3 regions of the Basfia succiniciproducens genome follow, and region 2 is predicted to be linked to each of the others. Evidence: riboswitches for the same ligand, from Rfam matches in the RefSeq annotation. Region 2 holds a riboswitch; each other region holds the start of a gene.
The links. Region 2 has a riboswitch for thiamine pyrophosphate ahead of thiB (thiamine ABC transporter substrate binding subunit). Riboswitches for the same ligand answer to the same signal wherever they lie in the genome.
Positions count from the first base shown of each region.

Region 1 (5,938 bases), 130 kb from region 2:
GTTTGATGAATTCCCGCGTTGCGGAAACCAGTTCTTCCAGGTTTTCAATACGAACCTCACCTTTTTCGCCTTTTTCCTGTTTATACATTTCATATAAACCGGAATGCTTAATGACAAAATCCGTTTGCGCAAATAAAGGCATTTCTTCCGTTTCCTGCGCCAAGGAATTAATTAATTCGCAAAAGCGCAGTAATGCCGTTGCCGAACGTCCCGCCAGTTTATTTTCACCGATAGCTAACTGAGTGGCTTGCCATAAGGTAATTTCCCGCTCGCGGGTAAGATTACGCAACACATCTAAAGTGCGATCGCCAATACCGCGTGTCGGCGTATTGATAACCCGTTCAAAAGCGGCGTCATCCTGCCGATTCGCAATCAAACGCAAATACGCCAACGCATCTTTAATTTCCTGACGCTCGAAGAACCGCATACCGCCATAAATCCGATAAGGAATTTGCGCGCGAATCAAAGCCTCTTCAATCACGCGGGACTGACTGTTACTGCGATATAACACCGCACAATCATTGAGTTCGCCGCCGTCTTCCTGCCAGATTTTAATTTGAGAAGAAACAAACAAAGCTTCATCCAATTCGTTAAATGCGGCATAAATACCGACGGGTTCGCCTTTGTCGCCCTCGGTCCAAAGATCTTTTCCCAAACGGTTACTGTTATTGGAAATAAGCTGGTTTGCCGATTGCAGAATATTGCCCGTAGAACGATAATTTTGTTCTAAACGAATGGTTTTCGCTTTATGGAAATCATCTAAAAAACGCTGAATATTTTCAACTTGCGCACCGCGCCAACCATAAATGGATTGATCGTCATCACCCACAATCATAACATTGCCGGTCTCGCCCGCCAGCAATCGAATCCAGGCATATTGAATTTTGTTGGTATCCTGAAATTCGTCCACTAAAATTTGCTGGAAACGTTGCCGATAACGCTGCAGAATTACCGGTTTTTTGAGGAATAATTCGTAGGCACGCAATAGAATTTCCGCAAAATCCACTAATCCGGCTCGATCGCAGGTATCCTGATAAATGCGATAAATATTAATCCATTCACGCTCTTGTTTATCGTTATTATCATCAATTTGGTGAGGGCGTAATCCGTCATCTTTTTTATTATTGATATACCAACAAGCCTGTTTTGCGGGAAACATTTTTTCATCGTAATTATGTAGTTTAAGCAGGCGTTTCAGTAAACGTAGCTGATCTTCGCTGTCCAGAATTTGGAAATCCTGCGGTAAATTCGCATCCAGATAATGAGCACGCAATAATCGGTGGGCAATACTGTGAAAAGTGCCCACCCACATACCGAACAAACGGCGGGAAGAATGTTGTGAAAGGGTGGATTCAATACGCTGGCGCATTTCCGCCGCCGCTTTATTGGTAAAGGTTACTGCCATGATACTGCCTTCAGAAATTCCTTCAACGGCAATTAACCAAGCGATTCGGTGCGTTAGCACTCTGGTTTTACCGCTGCCGGCACCGGCCAACACAAGATAATTTCCAAGCGGCGCCGCTACAGCTTCACGTTGTTTATCGTTTAATCCGTCGAGTAATTCTGAAATATCCATCAATTTACCGTTTTATCTGTTTATTTTTACAGGGGATTATATTGTCTGTATGGCATTTGTCAATGCAATCCTCCGACCTCATTTACAAATAAAAGGAAACCTTTTATAGTTATCGCCGTTAGTCGGGGTGCTTAAATTAGCTGAGAAAATACCCGTGAACCTGATACAGTTAACACTGGCGTAGGAAACTAATCAATCTATTGAGAACTCTTTCGTTTAAGTGTTGGTTGTTTTGTTTTCACTAGTCAAGGAGCAGATCAATGACAACTTTACTATCATCACATCCTCTCAAAACTTTGATAAAATCGACCGCACTTTTATGCGGATTATCCTTATTTCTTCCCTCCGGCGCACAGGCTGAAGGCAAACTCAATATTTATTGCAGCGTACAAAACACGACCTGCGAAAAAGTCGCGCAAGCTTTTTCAAAAAAATATAATGTGAAAACCCAGTTTGTACGTAACAGTACAGGTACGGTATTAGGCAAAATTAAAACGGAAAAAGATAATCCGCAAGGAGACATTTGGTATGGCGGAACCCTCGAACCGCATTTGCAGGCGGCGGATTTAGGTTTGCTGGAAAAATACCGTTCGCCTAACCAAAAAGATATTTTGCCGATATTTAAAGATCTCACTGAAAAACGTGGCGAATACACTTCCGTTATTTATCTAATGGAACTCAGTATGGGCATAAACAGTAAGAAATTAGCCTCGCTCAATATCGAGCCGCCCAAATGTTTTGCCGATTTGCTCGATCCCCGCTTCAAGAACCAAATTCAATATGCAGATCCCCGTGTATCCGGTACCGGTTATTCTTTCTTAATTGCCTTGGTTTCCCTTTGGGGGGAAGAAAAAGCCTTTGATTTCTTAGCCAAATTAAATAAAAACATTGCGCAATATACTAAAAGCGGGCTGGCGACCAGCAATCTGGCAAGCGGCGAAGTCGCCGTGGACATCAGTTTTTTCCACACTTACGTTCGGGAAAAAGAAAAAGGCGCTCCGGTTGAAGGCGTTTATCCTTGCGAAGGAACCGCTTATACTTTAGGGGCAACCAGCATTATTAAAGGCGCCCGCAATTTAGATAACGCCAAATTATTCACCGATTGGGCATTAACGCCGGAAGCGCAGGAAGTGCATTGGCGCGAAGCGGATTCCTATCAACTGCCGGCAAATATTCATGCGCAATATTATCCGGGCATGCATGTGCCGGCTAATCCTAAGATCATTGATATTGACTTTATCCGTTTCGGTTCCAACGAACAAAGCAAACTACTGATTGAACGCTGGGTGAACGGCATTTTAAGTAACCAGCCGCAATAAACAAAAAAACGGCATTCAAAATCATCGAATGCCGTTTGCTTTTTATACAAAAATCCGGAAATTTTAACCGCACTTTTTAACCGTTTTCGACAAATTGTTCCCTTAATTTATGCAATTGGTCACGAATTGCGGCCGCTTTTTCAAATTCCAAATCCTGCGCAAATTTATACATTTGCTGTTCAAGTTTCTTAATTTGTTGCTGATATTCTTTCGCAGTCATCGGTATTGCATAAGTTGTCGCAGGCTCGGCCGCTTTTTGGCTACGCTGTTTGTTTCTTGATTTATTCGAACCACCCTGACCTATATCCAATAACTCGCCCACTTTTTTATTTAATCCTTGCGGCGTAATGCCGTGTTCCTCATTATATTTCATTTGCTTTTCACGACGGCGGTTAGTTTCGGTGATTGCCTTTTCCATGGAATTGGTAATACGATCCGCATAAAGAATGGCTTTGCCCTTTAAATTACGCGCCGCCCGACCGATAGTTTGAATTAACGAACGTTCGGAACGCAAGAAACCTTCTTTATCCGCGTCAAGAATGGCAACCAGCGACACTTCCGGAATATCCAGTCCTTCCCTTAATAAGTTGATTCCTACCAACACGTCAAATTCGCCTAAACGTAAATCGCGGATAATTTCCACCCGTTCCACGGTGTCGATATCGGAATGCAAATAACGCACTCTTATGCCGTGTTCATCCAAATAATCGGTAAGGTCCTCCGCCATGCGCTTAGTCAATGTAGTTACCAGTACTCGCTCATTGCGATCCGCACGCTGACGGGCTTCGGACAGCAAATCGTCTACCTGAATAGAAACCGGACGGATTTCAATTTCCGGATCAAGCAAGCCCGTCGGGCGTACCACCTGGTCGATAATTTCCGTACCTGATTTTTCCAATTCGTAAGGTCCGGGCGTTGCCGAAACATAAATAGTCTGCGGCGCCAAACGTTCGAATTCTTCAAAACGCAGCGGTCGGTTATCCAATGCGGAAGGCAGACGAAAGCCGTATTCTACCAGCGTTTCTTTACGCGAACGGTCACCGCGGTACATACCGCCGATTTGCGGCACCGTGACATGAGACTCATCAATAACCAGCAAAGCATCGGAAGGCATATAATCAAATAAGGTAGGCGGTGGCTCCCCCTCATTCCGACCGGATAGGTAGCGGGAATAATTTTCGATCCCGGAGCAATAACCCAATTCGTTCATCATTTCTATATCAAACTGAGTACGCTGGGTAATTCGCTGTTCTTCCAATAATTTGTTTTCTTTAATGAAATATTCCCGGCGATCCGCTAGCTCCGATTTGATTTTTTCAATGGCATCTAAAATTTGTTCTCTCGGCGTTACATAATGAGTTTTCGGGTAAACGGTAAATCTCGGCACTGTACCAAAACCGGTACCGGTTAACGGGTCAAATAAGCTTAAGCGCTCAATTTCATCGTCGAATAATTCGATTCGTACCGCCCGCTCATCGGATTCGGCCGGGAAAATATCAATAATTTCACCTCGCACCCGAAAAGTACCGCGCTGAAAAGCCTGATCGTTGCGGGTATATTGCAATTCGGCTAAACGGGCTAAAATTTGACGCTGATCGATAATCGCCCCCGTTTGCAAATGCAGCATCATTTTTAAATAGGAATCCGGATCACCTAAACCATAAATAGCGGAAACGGAAGCCACAACAATAGTGTCACGGCGTTCAAGGAATGATTTTGTAGCGGACAGGCGCATTTGTTCGATTTGATCATTAATGGAAGCGTCTTTTTCGATAAATGTATCGCTACTCGGCACATAAGCCTCAGGCTGGTAATAATCATAATAAGAAACAAAATATTCCACGGCATTTTCCGGAAAGAAAGCTTTCATCTCCGCATAAAGCTGAGCTGCCAAAGTTTTATTCGGAGCAAGTAACATCGCCGGGCGGTTAAGCTTTGCGATCACATTGGCGATGGTAAAGGTTTTTCCCGAACCGGTCACACCGAGCAGGGTTTGATGAGCAAGCCCGTCATTTAAATTTTCCGCCAATATTTCTATAGCTTGAGGCTGATCGCCCGAAGGTTTAAATTCGGAATGCAGAATAAAGGGTTTCGAATTGATTTTATGTGACATAAATAATCTGCCGAGTTAAAGAATTAAGAACCGTAATGACGGGCTTAGTTTAACATAAATTCATCACAAATTCAGGGAGTAAAAATGTAAGTTTTACACAGACTTACATTTGTCAATAAGAAAGCTTCACAAAAATGAAAAATTTTTTAAAAAAATTTGTGGAATTTTCATAACTTATTGATAAATAAGAAAATGATATTTTACAACCAATTTATTGTTAAAATAGTAAAACCCCTGTTTTCATCAGGGTTTAGCCAACTTCTTAAAGAATAACTCACAGAGTTATCCACAGATTTTGTGGATAGAAAATTTTCGCCGGAAATTTTAAAAATTTTTCTAATTGACAGTTGACAATAAGCGGACTTCCCTTTATTATTCGCCACCTACTTAATTCGATACCCCAAGGTTTGTCCATCTTTTATAAACAGACCTTAATGTTACAGAATAATTCCTCCTTAGTTCAGTCGGTAGAACGGCGGACTGTTAATCCGTATGTCGCTGGTTCAAGTCCAGCAGGAGGAGCCAAATTCTCTTTTGGTTACTTTTATTTGTCTCCTTTTATAAAAGTGTAGTGTATCAGCCAAAAGATTTTTTTGCCCGCCCTTTTTGCGGGCTTTTGTTTTTCTAACGTCCCGCTTTTATTTCTTCGCAACCCTATTCAATTTTTATCATTCTATATATAATTCCCGTTCGTTTTATTGATTTAGGATCTCTTATGTATCTTCCTTCTCTTGCCATTATCGGCGGTTTAATTCTGTTAATCTGGTCGGCGGATCGTTTTGTTGACGGAGCCACCGCCACGGCGCGCGCTTTCGGTATGCCTCAACTTTTAATCGGTATCGTTATTATCGGTTTTGGTACTTCCGCGCCGGAAATGATTGTCTCCGCGCTTTCCGCATTAAACGGCAATCCGGGCATTGCGCTGGGAAA
Region 1 covers NZ_CP015031.1:1,010,843-1,016,780, forward strand. Annotated here, with positions in the region: gene uvrD (DNA helicase II) at 1-1,576, opposite strand, end outside; TPP riboswitch at 1,690-1,780, shown strand; gene A4G13_RS04465 (ABC transporter substrate-binding protein) at 1,837-2,895, shown strand; gene uvrB (excinuclease ABC subunit UvrB) at 2,972-5,008, opposite strand; tRNA gene A4G13_RS04475 (tRNA-Asn) at 5,458-5,533, shown strand; partial or broken gene A4G13_RS04480 (calcium/sodium antiporter) at 5,724-5,938, shown strand, end outside.
Region 1: it holds a riboswitch for thiamine pyrophosphate, as region 2 does, so the genes downstream of both, A4G13_RS04465 (ABC transporter substrate-binding protein) here and thiB (thiamine ABC transporter substrate binding subunit) in region 2, are expected to answer to the same signal.

Region 2 (5,938 bases):
TTACGCCCCGCGGATAAAGCCGATCCACAAATACCGCGCAATCATTTTCCATCGGTTCAAAATCATAAATCCGCTGAACTTTAAACATGTTCTCTCCTATTAACAGGCTTTAACTATTTTGCGAAAGGTAACGGTTTTCAGTGGTTTCCGGTTCTAAATCCAATTTTTCCATTAGCAGTCTATCGCAATCTTCTTCCGCATTGCCGGTAACCAGTAATTTATCGCCATAAAAAATGGAGTTGGCACCCGCCATAAAACACATCGCCTGCATTTCCTCCGACATGCCTTGTCGCCCGGCAGATAAACGCACATAACTTTTTGGCATGGTTATTCTTGCAACCGCAACCGTGCGGACAAATTCGGTCCAATCCAATTCCTGCGCATCCGAAAGCGGCGTGCCTTCGACTTTAACCAATTGATTAATCGGCACGGATTCCGGTTGCGGATCTAAATTAGCCAGGCTTGCAATAAAGCCCGCCCGCTCTTTACGGCTCTCATTCATCCCGATAATACCGCCGCAACACACTTTTAACCCGGCTTTACGTACTTTCCCCAAGGTATTTAAGCGATCGTCAAAACCGCGGGTACCTATTACTTTATTATAATGTTCCGGAGAAGTATCTAAATTATGGTTGTAATAATCTAATCCCGCCTTTTTTAAATCTTCCGCCATACCGTCCGCTAACAAGCCGAAAGTTCCGCAGGTTTCTAACCCCAATGCTTTCACCGCTTTAATAATTTCGGTCATTTTGGCGATGTCTTTCGGTTTAGGTCCCCGCCAAGCGGCCCCCATACAGAAACGGCTTGCACCGCGGGACTTAGCAATTTTAGCTTTTTCAACAATATCTTCGACATTTAATAATTCCTGCTTCTGCACGCCGGTTTGATAGCGAGCGGATTGGGGACAATAACCGCAATCTTCCGGACAACCGCCGGTTTTGATTGACATTAAGGTCGAGAGTTGAATGGCTTGCGGATTAAAATTTTCACGATGAACTAAAGCCGCACGATGCACTAATTCTAAAAACGGCGTTTCGAAAAGCGCCTCCACCTTACAAACAGACCAATATTCCACCTGAGGATGAGGTGTATTCGAATAAAGTTGTAATGTTGTTTTCATCTCAAATCCTTATGTTAGTAACGCATTGCAAGGTATTTTATCTCTTGCTATTTGAAGTTTTCTAATACATAGCTACCGTTTCCGAGCTATTTTAGATCATCATTCTTTGCAAAATGCCCGTTTTCAACGGTCAAAATTCTGTCTATTCGTCCTTGTAGTTCGCTCGGTTGATGAGTGACAATCAGCAAAGTGAGTTTTTTTTCATTACAAAGTTGCGAAAGCAAATCGAGCATTTCCGCTCTTAATGCCGGATCCAATGCGGAAAAAGGTTCGTCCAGCAATAAAATCGGCTTATCGCGTAACAAACAACGCGCTAATGCCACCCGCTGCTTCTGCCCGCCAGAAAGCGCGGTGGGTTTTCTATCTAAAAATCGGCTTAAACCGACCGCACTTGCGGTTTGTCGAACCAGTGATTGTTCGGCGGCGTTAAGTTTTAAATCGGGCTTTAGCCCTAAAGCGATATTTTGTTCAACGGTTAAATGGGTAAACAAGTTATTTTCCTGAAACAACATGGATACGGGGCGTTCATAAGGTTCCGTATAAGTATGGTTTACGCCGTTCAACCAAATTTCGCCGTCATCCGCCCGTTCAAAACCGGCGATAAGATTTAATAATGTGCTTTTCCCCGCTCCGCTGGCACCGATAATCGCTACCCGCTCCTGCGGTTTAATATGAATATTAAAATTCATCGGCATAGTTTTATAATTAAAATATACCCGTTCAAGTTTTATCATTCGCGTTCTCGTTTTTATCTGAATTTTTAGCGCCTTCGACCAGTATAAAGATAAGCAGGCACATTAAAAGTAAAACCAATGCCGTAACGGCGGCTTGATCTCCTCGATAACTGCCCAACTGTTGATAGAGCAAATAAGGCAAAGAAGAAAATTGCTGGCTGCCGAATAGCGCAATCGCCGTAAAATCACCCAAAGATAAGGTACAGGCTAAGGCAAAAGCGTATTTTATCGGCTGGACGAGTTTGTGTTGCTCGATCAGGCGAAAACGTTGCCAGCCCCGAATACCCAGCGATTGACATAATTTTTCGTAATACTGCATATTGTTATTCATGGCGGGTGCAAGAATTCTGATCACAAACGGCATTGCCGAAAAAGCGTTACACATCACCATGACGGCAAATAAATGCGCGGTACCAAATTCCATTTTTTGCAACAGTAAAAATAACCCGACAGCTAAAATTAAACCGGGCACGGCTAATATCAACATACCTAAGTTCATAATAACATTGGCGATTTTCGTTAAATGCAGCCATACCAGGCGACGTGATAGCAACAACAATCCCATTGACATTAACAGCGATAAACAGGCGGAAAGCGGCGCGATGGTGAAAGAAAAGCCCATTGCCCGCCAAAGCTGTGGATCTTGCCAGGCGGAAATAAACTCTTCAGCGCTAAATGCGGCAGCAACAATATTAACCAACGGTAATAAAATAAACAAACCGACAAGAATCAACACCAAAATTTGCCAAATTTTGACCGCACTTGATTGTTTTGCAATCCATAACTCTTTGTAACTTAAATTTGTTTCGGGCGCGGCGCTGAATAACGCACTCAGCCCAAATAAAGCAAAACAAAAAACAAATTGCAATAAGGCGAAAAGCGCCGCCTTAGCTAAATCAAAATCAAAAATGATCGCCTGATAAATCGCTACTTCAAGGGTTGTGTATTTAGGACCGCCGCCCAGAGTTAACACAATTGCAAAGCTCGTAAAGCAAAGGGTAAAAATCAGCATAAAAACAGGGAGTAACTGTTGTCGCAGATAAGGCAGTTCAATTAAACGAATAAACTGCCATCCCCGCAAATTCAATTGTGCGGCAAGCTGGCGCTGCTGATTGGGAATATTGTGCAACCCTTGCAGAAACATTCTGACCGCCAACGGAATATTGAAAAATAAATGGGCGATTAAAATGCCCGATAAACCGTAAATATCAGGCCGCCACTGAATATGGACGGCTTGCAGAAGTTTAACCGCCCAACCTGAAGAACCGTAAATGCCGAGCAATCCGAAAATCGCTACCAAAGAAGGCAATACAAAGGTGAGAGAAAAAATCTTTAAGAGAAAATCCTTGCCTTTAAAGGACTGATAAAAAAAAGCCCGGGCAAAAATACCGCCGATAAAAACCGATAAAAACGCCGAAAGGCTCGCCTGCCCGAAGCTGAATAGCAAAACCCGATGTAAATAATCGTCTTGCCATAAATGCCGCCAAGGGTAAGGCTCTCCCGTATTGAACACCGCTTGCAAAGCGCCGCCGTACACACAAACCAGTAACAATAGAACCGACAATCCTGCGGCATATTGGCTTGGGCGCATAATATGCCGGCGAGGGAACCATTTATTCATAAAATTATTTACTTAACGCCCGCTGCCAGACTTCAATCCAGTGTTTTATTTGCTCTGCGCTAACCGATAAAGTATCAATAGTCTTACCCTGCATTACCGCATTTTTTAAAGCGGCATAATGCGGTTCAAGATCACCCTCTACTACCGGTAGCATAACACCTTTGATAATAATGATATTTTGAATTTCGGGCTTGAGCAAAAAGGCTAAAAATTCATCGGCACATATATTATGTTTGCCGGCAATTTTGCCTGCAAAATCAATTTGTAAGGTCTCACCTTCACTGAATTCCGTCGCCGCATAATTCTCTTTTTGATCGGTTAATAAATGATAGATTGGCGAGGTATTATTACTTAAAACCAAATCACCTTCCCCTTTCAAAAAGGTACCGTAAGTTTCGGACCAGCCCTTACCGACGGTTAAAGTATGCTTTTGTAATTGTTGCCAGGCTTTTTCCACTTGCTCCGGAGGATAAATCTTATTCATCCAAACCAGTAACCCGCGCCCGATACTGCTGGTTCTTGGATCCTGATATATCACCTTTAAATCTTCACGTTCTACCAATTCTTTCAAACTTTCGGGCGGATTTGTTAATTTGCTTTTATCATAAATAAAAGCATATTTAGAAAATTCGTAAGGTACGAATGTAGTGTTTTTCCATTCAACAGGCAAAGACAATCGACTAAAATCCACCTTTGCCGGTGCGAATAAGCCTGTTTTTTCAGCGGCTTCAAGCTGATGATTATCCATTCCCAGCACGATATCGGCTTTTGTGTTTTTCCCTTCTAAACGCAAACGGTTTAACATTGTGGTACGGCTGTCAAAAGATTGAATTGTCACTTGGCATTGAGGATAAGCCCGTTCAAACTGCGCTTTCACTTCGGGCGCCGGCCCCCAATCCGCGGCAAAATATTCTTCCGCATAAATATGAAGAGGTTGAACAGCACTTAATCCGTAATCGGATATAAAAAGTGCGGTCAAAAAAAGAAAAGTTTTCAATTTAGACATAAAAAATCCTTTAATCAAAATTAAAGGAATTTAAGTGCGGTCAAATTCTGCCGAATTTTTATTTAACCTTTCTCAAATCCCTACGCTGTAATTAATCAGATCAGGTTCTACGAGTTTCTCTCAGCCTCCGAAGAAGCACCCCGTTGAGAACAGAATTTAGTTTAATCTTTTACACAAAATAAGCAAGCCGAAATTAGCGGATTTATCGCCCGATGCAAACGCTGTTAAACACAAAAAACGCCCTTGAAAAAACGGGAATTAATAGCGGCATACTCAAATTTAAAATTCGCGAGAATTTTAGAACAAAACCGACCGCAGTTCTAATCATTAAATATAATAATGATTTATCAGGAATTATAATAATAAAGCCCGTATTTACGGGCTTGTTTAATTATTTGGTAAGGAATAAAGCGGCTGCACCACGCACACCGCCGGAATCGCCGTATTTGGCTTTTTTAATTACCGGCACTTTCGCACTGCGCATAAGATGTTTTGGTAACGCCTTCGGCAAGGCTTCATAGAGATAATCAAAATTGGATAATCCGCCACCGAGTACTATTACATGCGGATCCAGCGCCGTAATAATATTACCTAAAGAAATCGCACAAAGCTCAATAAAAAGTCCGACAAAATCTACCGCAGTTTTATCCGCAGCATAGAACCGCTCAATAATTTCTTTGGCAGAAAGCGCTTCACCTTTTAAATCACGGTATAACATTTCGAATCCGCGACCCGATAAATAAGTATCCAAACAGGCGCGATTACCGCAACCGCAATCATAAATCGGCGCTTTATCCCAACCCAGCAATTTCAAGGCGTGGTAGTTTAACTGCAAATGGCCTAACTCCCCCGCCATTCCGATTTGACCGGAATGAACTTTGCCGTTAAAAATAAGCCCACCGCCGAAGCCTGTACCGAGAATTAAACCTAAGACAAACGGATATTGTTGGTTTTCTTCATCCCAGGCTTCGGAAAGCGCAAAACAGTTGGCATCATTTTCGGCGCGAACCTCGCGCCCTAAACGTTCGGATAAATCCTTAATAATAGGTTTATTATCCGCTACACGAATATTGGTAATTTCCGCAATACCGGTTTCATGATTAACGAACCCCGGCAAACCTAATCCGACGGAACCTTTACAAGCAAATTTTTGGTCGGCTTTTTCAACCAAATTTACAATGACATCCAGCCACTGTTCATAGCTGTCTTTCGGTGTTTCAACCCGTTCGGTATATTGTCTTTCAAGCTTATCATTAAATACGGCAAGCTCAATTTTAGTACCGCCAATATCAAATCCGTATAGCATAATCATCCTCAAAAAATAGACTATTTTTCCAAGTTATCCCGTTTTTCACGAGATAATCCGTAATAGTATATTCTTCTATTTAACAGAAATCCATTTTCCTTGTTGTGCACTTTCAATAATTGCATCCACAATATGTACAATTTGGGCGCCG
Region 2 covers NZ_CP015031.1:1,142,150-1,148,087, forward strand. Annotated here, with positions in the region: gene A4G13_RS05085 (DUF488 domain-containing protein) at 1-88, opposite strand, end outside; gene bioB (biotin synthase BioB) at 110-1,120, opposite strand; gene thiQ (thiamine ABC transporter ATP-binding protein) at 1,207-1,854, opposite strand; gene thiP (thiamine/thiamine pyrophosphate ABC transporter permease ThiP) at 1,841-3,475, opposite strand; gene thiB (thiamine ABC transporter substrate binding subunit) at 3,480-4,481, opposite strand; TPP riboswitch at 4,541-4,634, opposite strand; gene nagK (N-acetylglucosamine kinase) at 4,873-5,787, opposite strand; gene A4G13_RS05115 (Gfo/Idh/MocA family protein) at 5,863-5,938, opposite strand, start outside.

Region 3 (5,938 bases), 900 kb from region 2:
CTACGAGTGAGAATAAAAAATAAATGAAAAACACAATTATCAATCTTGCACAGGATTTAATCCGTCGTCCTTCAATTAGCCCGGATGATCAAGGGTGCCAGCAGGTTATTGCAGAGCGTTTAGCAAAGTTGGGCTTTAACATTGAATGGATGCCTTTTAACGATACCATAAACCTTTGGGCTAAACACGGCGCTACTTCACCTGTGGTCGCTTTTGCCGGGCATACGGATGTAGTACCTACCGGCGATGAAAACCAATGGAATTATCCGCCGTTTTCCGCTCAAATTGTAGATGATATGCTTTACGGACGCGGTGCGGCGGATATGAAAGGCTCTCTTGCCGCAATGATTGTTGCTGCGGAAGAATATGTTAAAGCTAACCCGAATCATGCCGGAACGATTGCCTTATTAATCACGTCGGATGAAGAAGCGGCGGCGAAAGACGGTACGGTTAAAGTGGTTGAAAGCTTAATGGCACGCGGTGAAAATATTGATTATTGCCTGGTTGGCGAACCTTCCAGTGCGAAACAATTGGGTGATGTTGTGAAAAACGGGCGGCGCGGTTCTATTACCGGCGATCTTTATATTCAGGGAATTCAAGGTCATGTGGCTTATCCGCATTTAGCCGAAAATCCGGTTCATAAAGCAACGAAATTTTTAACCGAATTAACGACTTACGAGTGGGACAACGGCAATGAGTTTTTCCCGCCTACAAGTTTACAAATCGCCAATATTCATGCGGGTACGGGCAGTAATAATGTGATTCCCGGCGAATTATACGTGCAGTTTAACCTGCGTTATTGCACCGAAGTTACTGATGAGTTTATTAAAAATAAAGTGGCGGAGATGTTGCAAAAGCATGATTTGACATATCGTATTGACTGGAATTTATCCGGTAAACCTTTTCTAACCAAACCGGGAAAATTACTGAATGCCGTGGTGGAAAGCCTTGAATCCGTGGCGGGCATTAAACCTAAACTTGATACCGGCGGCGGCACCTCCGACGGACGTTTTATAGCGCTAATGGGCGCCGAGGTTGTAGAGCTTGGTCCGTTGAACGCCACAATTCACAAAGTTAACGAATGCGTAAGTTGCAGGGATTTGGCGACTTTAGGTGAGGTTTACCGACAAATGTTGGTGAATCTGTTGGGGAAATAATATGGGATTCGGCGCTGAAAACCTCACCGGCAAATCCCGTTCCCATTTGTTGAATTTGCCTTGTCCCTTATCAAATAATCATTTCTTGCAGCCGCAAGCGTTAAAGGCTTTTCAGGCATTGCAGAAAAGTGCGGTCAAAAACGGCTTTAATTTGCAGCCCGCCAGCACTTTCCGGGATTTTGCCCGCCAGCAATTGATTTGGAACGGTAAATTTAACGGCGAACGCAAGGTACATGATGATCAAGGAAATCCGCTGGATTTGACCGCACTTTCCTGTTGGGAAAAAGCGCAGGCTATTTTACGCTGGTCGGCGTTGCCGGGAGCAAGTCGTCATCATTGGGGAACCGAAATTGATTTTTTTGATCCCGATTTGTTACCGCAGCATCAACAATTGCAACTGGAACCCTGGGAATATGAGCAAGACGGTTATTTTTTTGAGTTGAGCCGGTTTCTGCAACAAAATTTACCGCAGTTTGATTTTGTTTTGCCTTTTATGCAAACGCCTAAAGGCAAAGAAATCGGGCGAGAACCCTGGCATATCAGTTATTTACCGTTGGCGGAGAAGCTGGAAAAGCAATTCACCCCCGAAATTTTGCTTAATGCCTGGGAAAATGAAGACATCGCAGGTCGCCAAACATTAATCGCCCATTTACCGGAAATTTTCGAACGGTTTATTTATTAAAATATTAGAAAGGCGCCATGTTGGGTCAGTTGTCTTGTAATCAACATTTACTTCTGCGCTAAGGTTTTCACCGTGTTAGCTATATTGACGGAATGGCTGATGGCGGAAATCACAGCGACACCATCGGTGCCTAAGCGACGTAATATCGCGGCGCTTTCCTCTTTAATTCCGCCTATGGCAACACAGGGTTTATCTATGCCCAATTGTCGGATTTGTCGAATAAAATTCATACCGACGACGGGCGAATGATCAGCTTTAGAATTTGTCGGGAAAATTGGGCCGACACCGAAATAATCAATATCCTGCCGATCTTTATTTGCTAATGCTTGTGCTAATGTATTAATTGATAATCCAATAATGGGTTTATTGCGGGCATTGCGCAAAATGGTTTCCACCGCTGTGTCTTTTTGCCCCACATGAATGCCGTCGGCTTGAATGGATAAGGCAAGCTCAACATCGTCATTAACAATAAAAGGAACCTGAAATTGCCGGCATAATTGCAGGCATTTAAGAGCTAATCGTCGTTTTAATTGGGGATCGCAAGCCAGAGATTGCTCGCCCTTTTCCCGAAACTGAAAGCAGGTAATGCCCGCTTCCAATGCCCGTTGCAAAATCGTCAGCAGATTTTCAGTCGGCTCCCCGGGTAAATGGCGGCAATCTTGCGAACCCGCAATAAAATAAACGGAAAGCATGGATTTAATCTTGTTCATTTTGATATGCCCAATGATTTGTCGGTCCGTGCCCGTGGCCGATATTTAACGGATGACCGATTGCCGCCGTAATGTAGCTTTTTGCCGTGCGAACCGCTTGTTCAACAGGCTTACCTTTAGCAAGTTCGGCGGTAAGGCAGGCTGAAAAGGTGCAACCGGTACCATGGGTGTGCGGTGTAGCGAAGCGAGGAGCTTCCAAGGTGAAATAGCCTTTTTGAGTAAAAACCCAGTCTTTGCAGAGCTTACTTTGCGAATTATTATGATGTCCGCCTTTGATCACCACCGTATTTGTGCCTAGTTCATGAAAAATTTGTGCCGCGTTGAAAATATCCGCTTCGTTTTTAATTTGAGTGCCGGTAATACGTTCCGCCTCGGGAATATTCGGCGTAATGAGGCAGGCTTTAGGCAGTATCAAATTTTTTAATGCGGCAACCGCACTTTGTTCTAAAAGTGTTGCGCCGCCTTTGGCGATCATCACCGGATCTAGCACAATATGAGAAAATTGATATTGTTCCAGACAGTCCGCCACACATTGAATAATTTCCGTATTGCCCAACATGCCGATTTTCACGGCGGAAATACTAAAATCCTTCGCAACCGCTCTCAATTGCGCCTGAATGCTGGCGAGGGGAATCGGGTGAATATCGAAAACACCCAGCGTATTTTGTGCGGTTACCGCGGTAATTACCGAAGTGCCGAACACACCGCGCATTTGAAAAGTTTTTAGATCCGCCTGAATACCGGCGCCGCCGCCACTGTCAGAGCCTGCAATAGTAAGCACTTGAGGGATAACCATTATTTTCTCCTTTATCGTTTAAAGAATAATTTAGTGCTGATGGATATTCAAAAAACAATGTTATTGAATAGCAAAGGCGTAAAACGGATATCGGGAGAATGGCAAAATAGCGGTGTGACAATGAGTTATTGAAAACCGAAAAGGCTTGCGGTTAGTTCCCTACGCCAGTATTAGCTGTTTCAGGTTCACGGGTATTATCTCAGCCGCAAAATGCAGCACCCCGACTAATGAGGATTAAGTTTAGAATGATTTAACAATGAAAACAAAACTTTTTATTCGAATTGTGAGCCTGGTCACTAAAAATGATATTCGTCCGTCGGTATTAAAGTGCGGTCATTTTTCGGCATTTTTCAAAAATCGCAAAAAAACGACCACACTTTTATCCGACGATTAAACTTTCCCTATCGCATTTCGAAAAGTTCTTGATGAAAACGACTCGCCGGCAATCCTTGTCGGCATAAATCTTTGCGTAAGGTATCGCCGAATGCTGAGATACCGCAATACCAAAAGCTTGTTTTGGTCAGGTCCTTCACCGTATTGATAATATCAGCTGAAGTCAGGCGACTTTGTTCGGCGGAGCAACGTAAATGCAGATTGATACCGGCTTCAGCCGATTTTTGTTGTAATTCCGCTATTAAAACGGGATCGCTTTCACGATAGCTATAAAACAAATCCACGGTTTGCTTATGTGTTGATTGCGCCAGTTCTTCCAAGCGAGCCATAAACGGCGTAATGCCGATTCCCGTGGCAATCCAGATTTGTTGTTGGGCATCATCGGCGAAGGTAAAACGCCCGTAAGGCCCTTCAATTAACAGCTTGTCATTTGCTTTCCAACGTTGTGCCAAGGTATCTGTGTAATCGCCCAGCGCCTTGATACAGAAACGGATATCCCGGCTGGCGGGATCCCAAGCGGACGCAAAGCTAAAAGGATGCGGTTTTTCCGTATCATTTAACGCGCGAACGAAGGCAAACTGCCCGGCTTTATGCCCTTGCCATGTCGGCACATTGACTGTTAAGTCCAGCCCGTCGATTTTCTGCAACGGACGTGCGGAACGAATAGTTCCCTGATAACGTATTTTTTTACCCGCCAGGTTAAACAGAATCAGCAGAGCGGAAACTGCTCCGACTGCAAGTAAAACCGCCGTTACCCAACCGATAGGTTGATGCCAATATTCGAATTTTATTAAAACTACGGAGTGGAACACCAGTGCAAGATAGGCAGCCGCCAGCCATTTATGAAATTTTACGAACCAGCGGTAAGGGATCTTTTTAACTAAAGAAACGATCATCAATATCAATGCAAGATAAAACGCCCATTCACCGATACTTTCGGCAATTCCGCGCATACCGCCCAGCCATTGTTCAAGCCCGGCGCCGGCATTTTGCCCTAAGCGCTGTCTTTGTCGCAAAGGTCTTTCCAACCAGCCCCAACCAACCATCCATTTGGTTCCGTGAGTGAACCAAAAGTGGGTAAGGGCGGTGATTAATGCGCTGATTCCCAACCATTTATGCAGCCGATAACCTTTGTCCAAACCGTTCAGATAATTCTCCAGCCATCTTGGGCGCGTCGCCAGCAACATTGCTATACTCATTAAGCTTATAGATAAAATTCCCGTGTATTGATTGACTACAAAACGGAAAGAAAAATAGGTGAAAGGCTCGGGAATTAAATCATCAGCAAGAAACCACAATGCGCTGATTCCGATTAAAACTCCCCACAATAAGAATTTTATGTTTTTCATTGTATCCTCCTTAGAATAAGGATTTAAACAGCAAAAATGTTCTTTTGAATAGGGCTTGTTGATGTTTTAAGTATATAAAATAAACAAAATTAAACGATTTATTATACCCAGCACGCAAGCGTACTGGGTTATGCATAGTTGAGCAGCTTTGCTGCTCCTAATTTCACAGCCCCAAAGGGGCGGAACTATGCGTACCCTAGTACGGCTTTGCCGTGCTAGGGTTTCAAAATTAAAATTTATACTTAAAAGATAAACAGCCTCTAGATTAAACAATCTTTTTATTAAGGGAATATTAAGGTTTGGTAAAATAAAAGGCGCATATAAGCGCCTTGAGAGAAATTATTCTTCAATAATAAAATCTTTGAGGTATTGATAAATCTCGCGGTAAGCTTTCGGCGGTTTATTTTGTTCTTTTTCTTTTTGAGCCGAACGAATTAAATTACGTAAATGCCGGCGATCCATTTGCGGATAATCAATCAATAACGCAACCAACCCTTCATCACCTTTGGAAACCAGTTCGTCCCGCATTAATTCCAGTTTATGCAACATTGCCTGCTGTTGGTTATGTTTATTTTCAATTTTATCCAATGCGTCCCGGATTGGTTCCACATCCGTATTACGCAATAATTTGCCGATATATTGTAACTGGCGGCGTTTGGCTTCTTTTACCGAACGGCGTGCCAATTCAACGGCTTCTAATAAGTTGCCGTCTAACGGAATTTTATCTAAGTTGGTTTTGGTTAAATCCACTAATTTTGCACCGAGTTTTTTGAGTTCTTCCGCATCGCGTTTAATCTCGCTTTTGCTTACCCAGATAATTTCTTCTTGCTCTTCCGTTTCCCAATCAAGTT
Region 3 covers NZ_CP015031.1:245,376-251,313, forward strand. Annotated here, with positions in the region: gene dapE (succinyl-diaminopimelate desuccinylase) at 24-1,157, shown strand; gene A4G13_RS01200 (M15 family metallopeptidase) at 1,159-1,839, shown strand; gene thiE (thiamine phosphate synthase) at 1,887-2,549, opposite strand; gene thiD (bifunctional hydroxymethylpyrimidine kinase/phosphomethylpyrimidine kinase) at 2,536-3,345, opposite strand; TPP riboswitch at 3,485-3,578, opposite strand; gene A4G13_RS01215 (hypothetical protein) at 3,602-3,739, shown strand; gene A4G13_RS01220 (ferredoxin reductase family protein) at 3,747-5,087, opposite strand; gene yjgA (ribosome biogenesis factor YjgA) at 5,427-5,938, opposite strand, start outside.
Region 3: it holds a riboswitch for thiamine pyrophosphate, as region 2 does, so the genes downstream of both, thiD (bifunctional hydroxymethylpyrimidine kinase/phosphomethylpyrimidine kinase) here and thiB (thiamine ABC transporter substrate binding subunit) in region 2, are expected to answer to the same signal.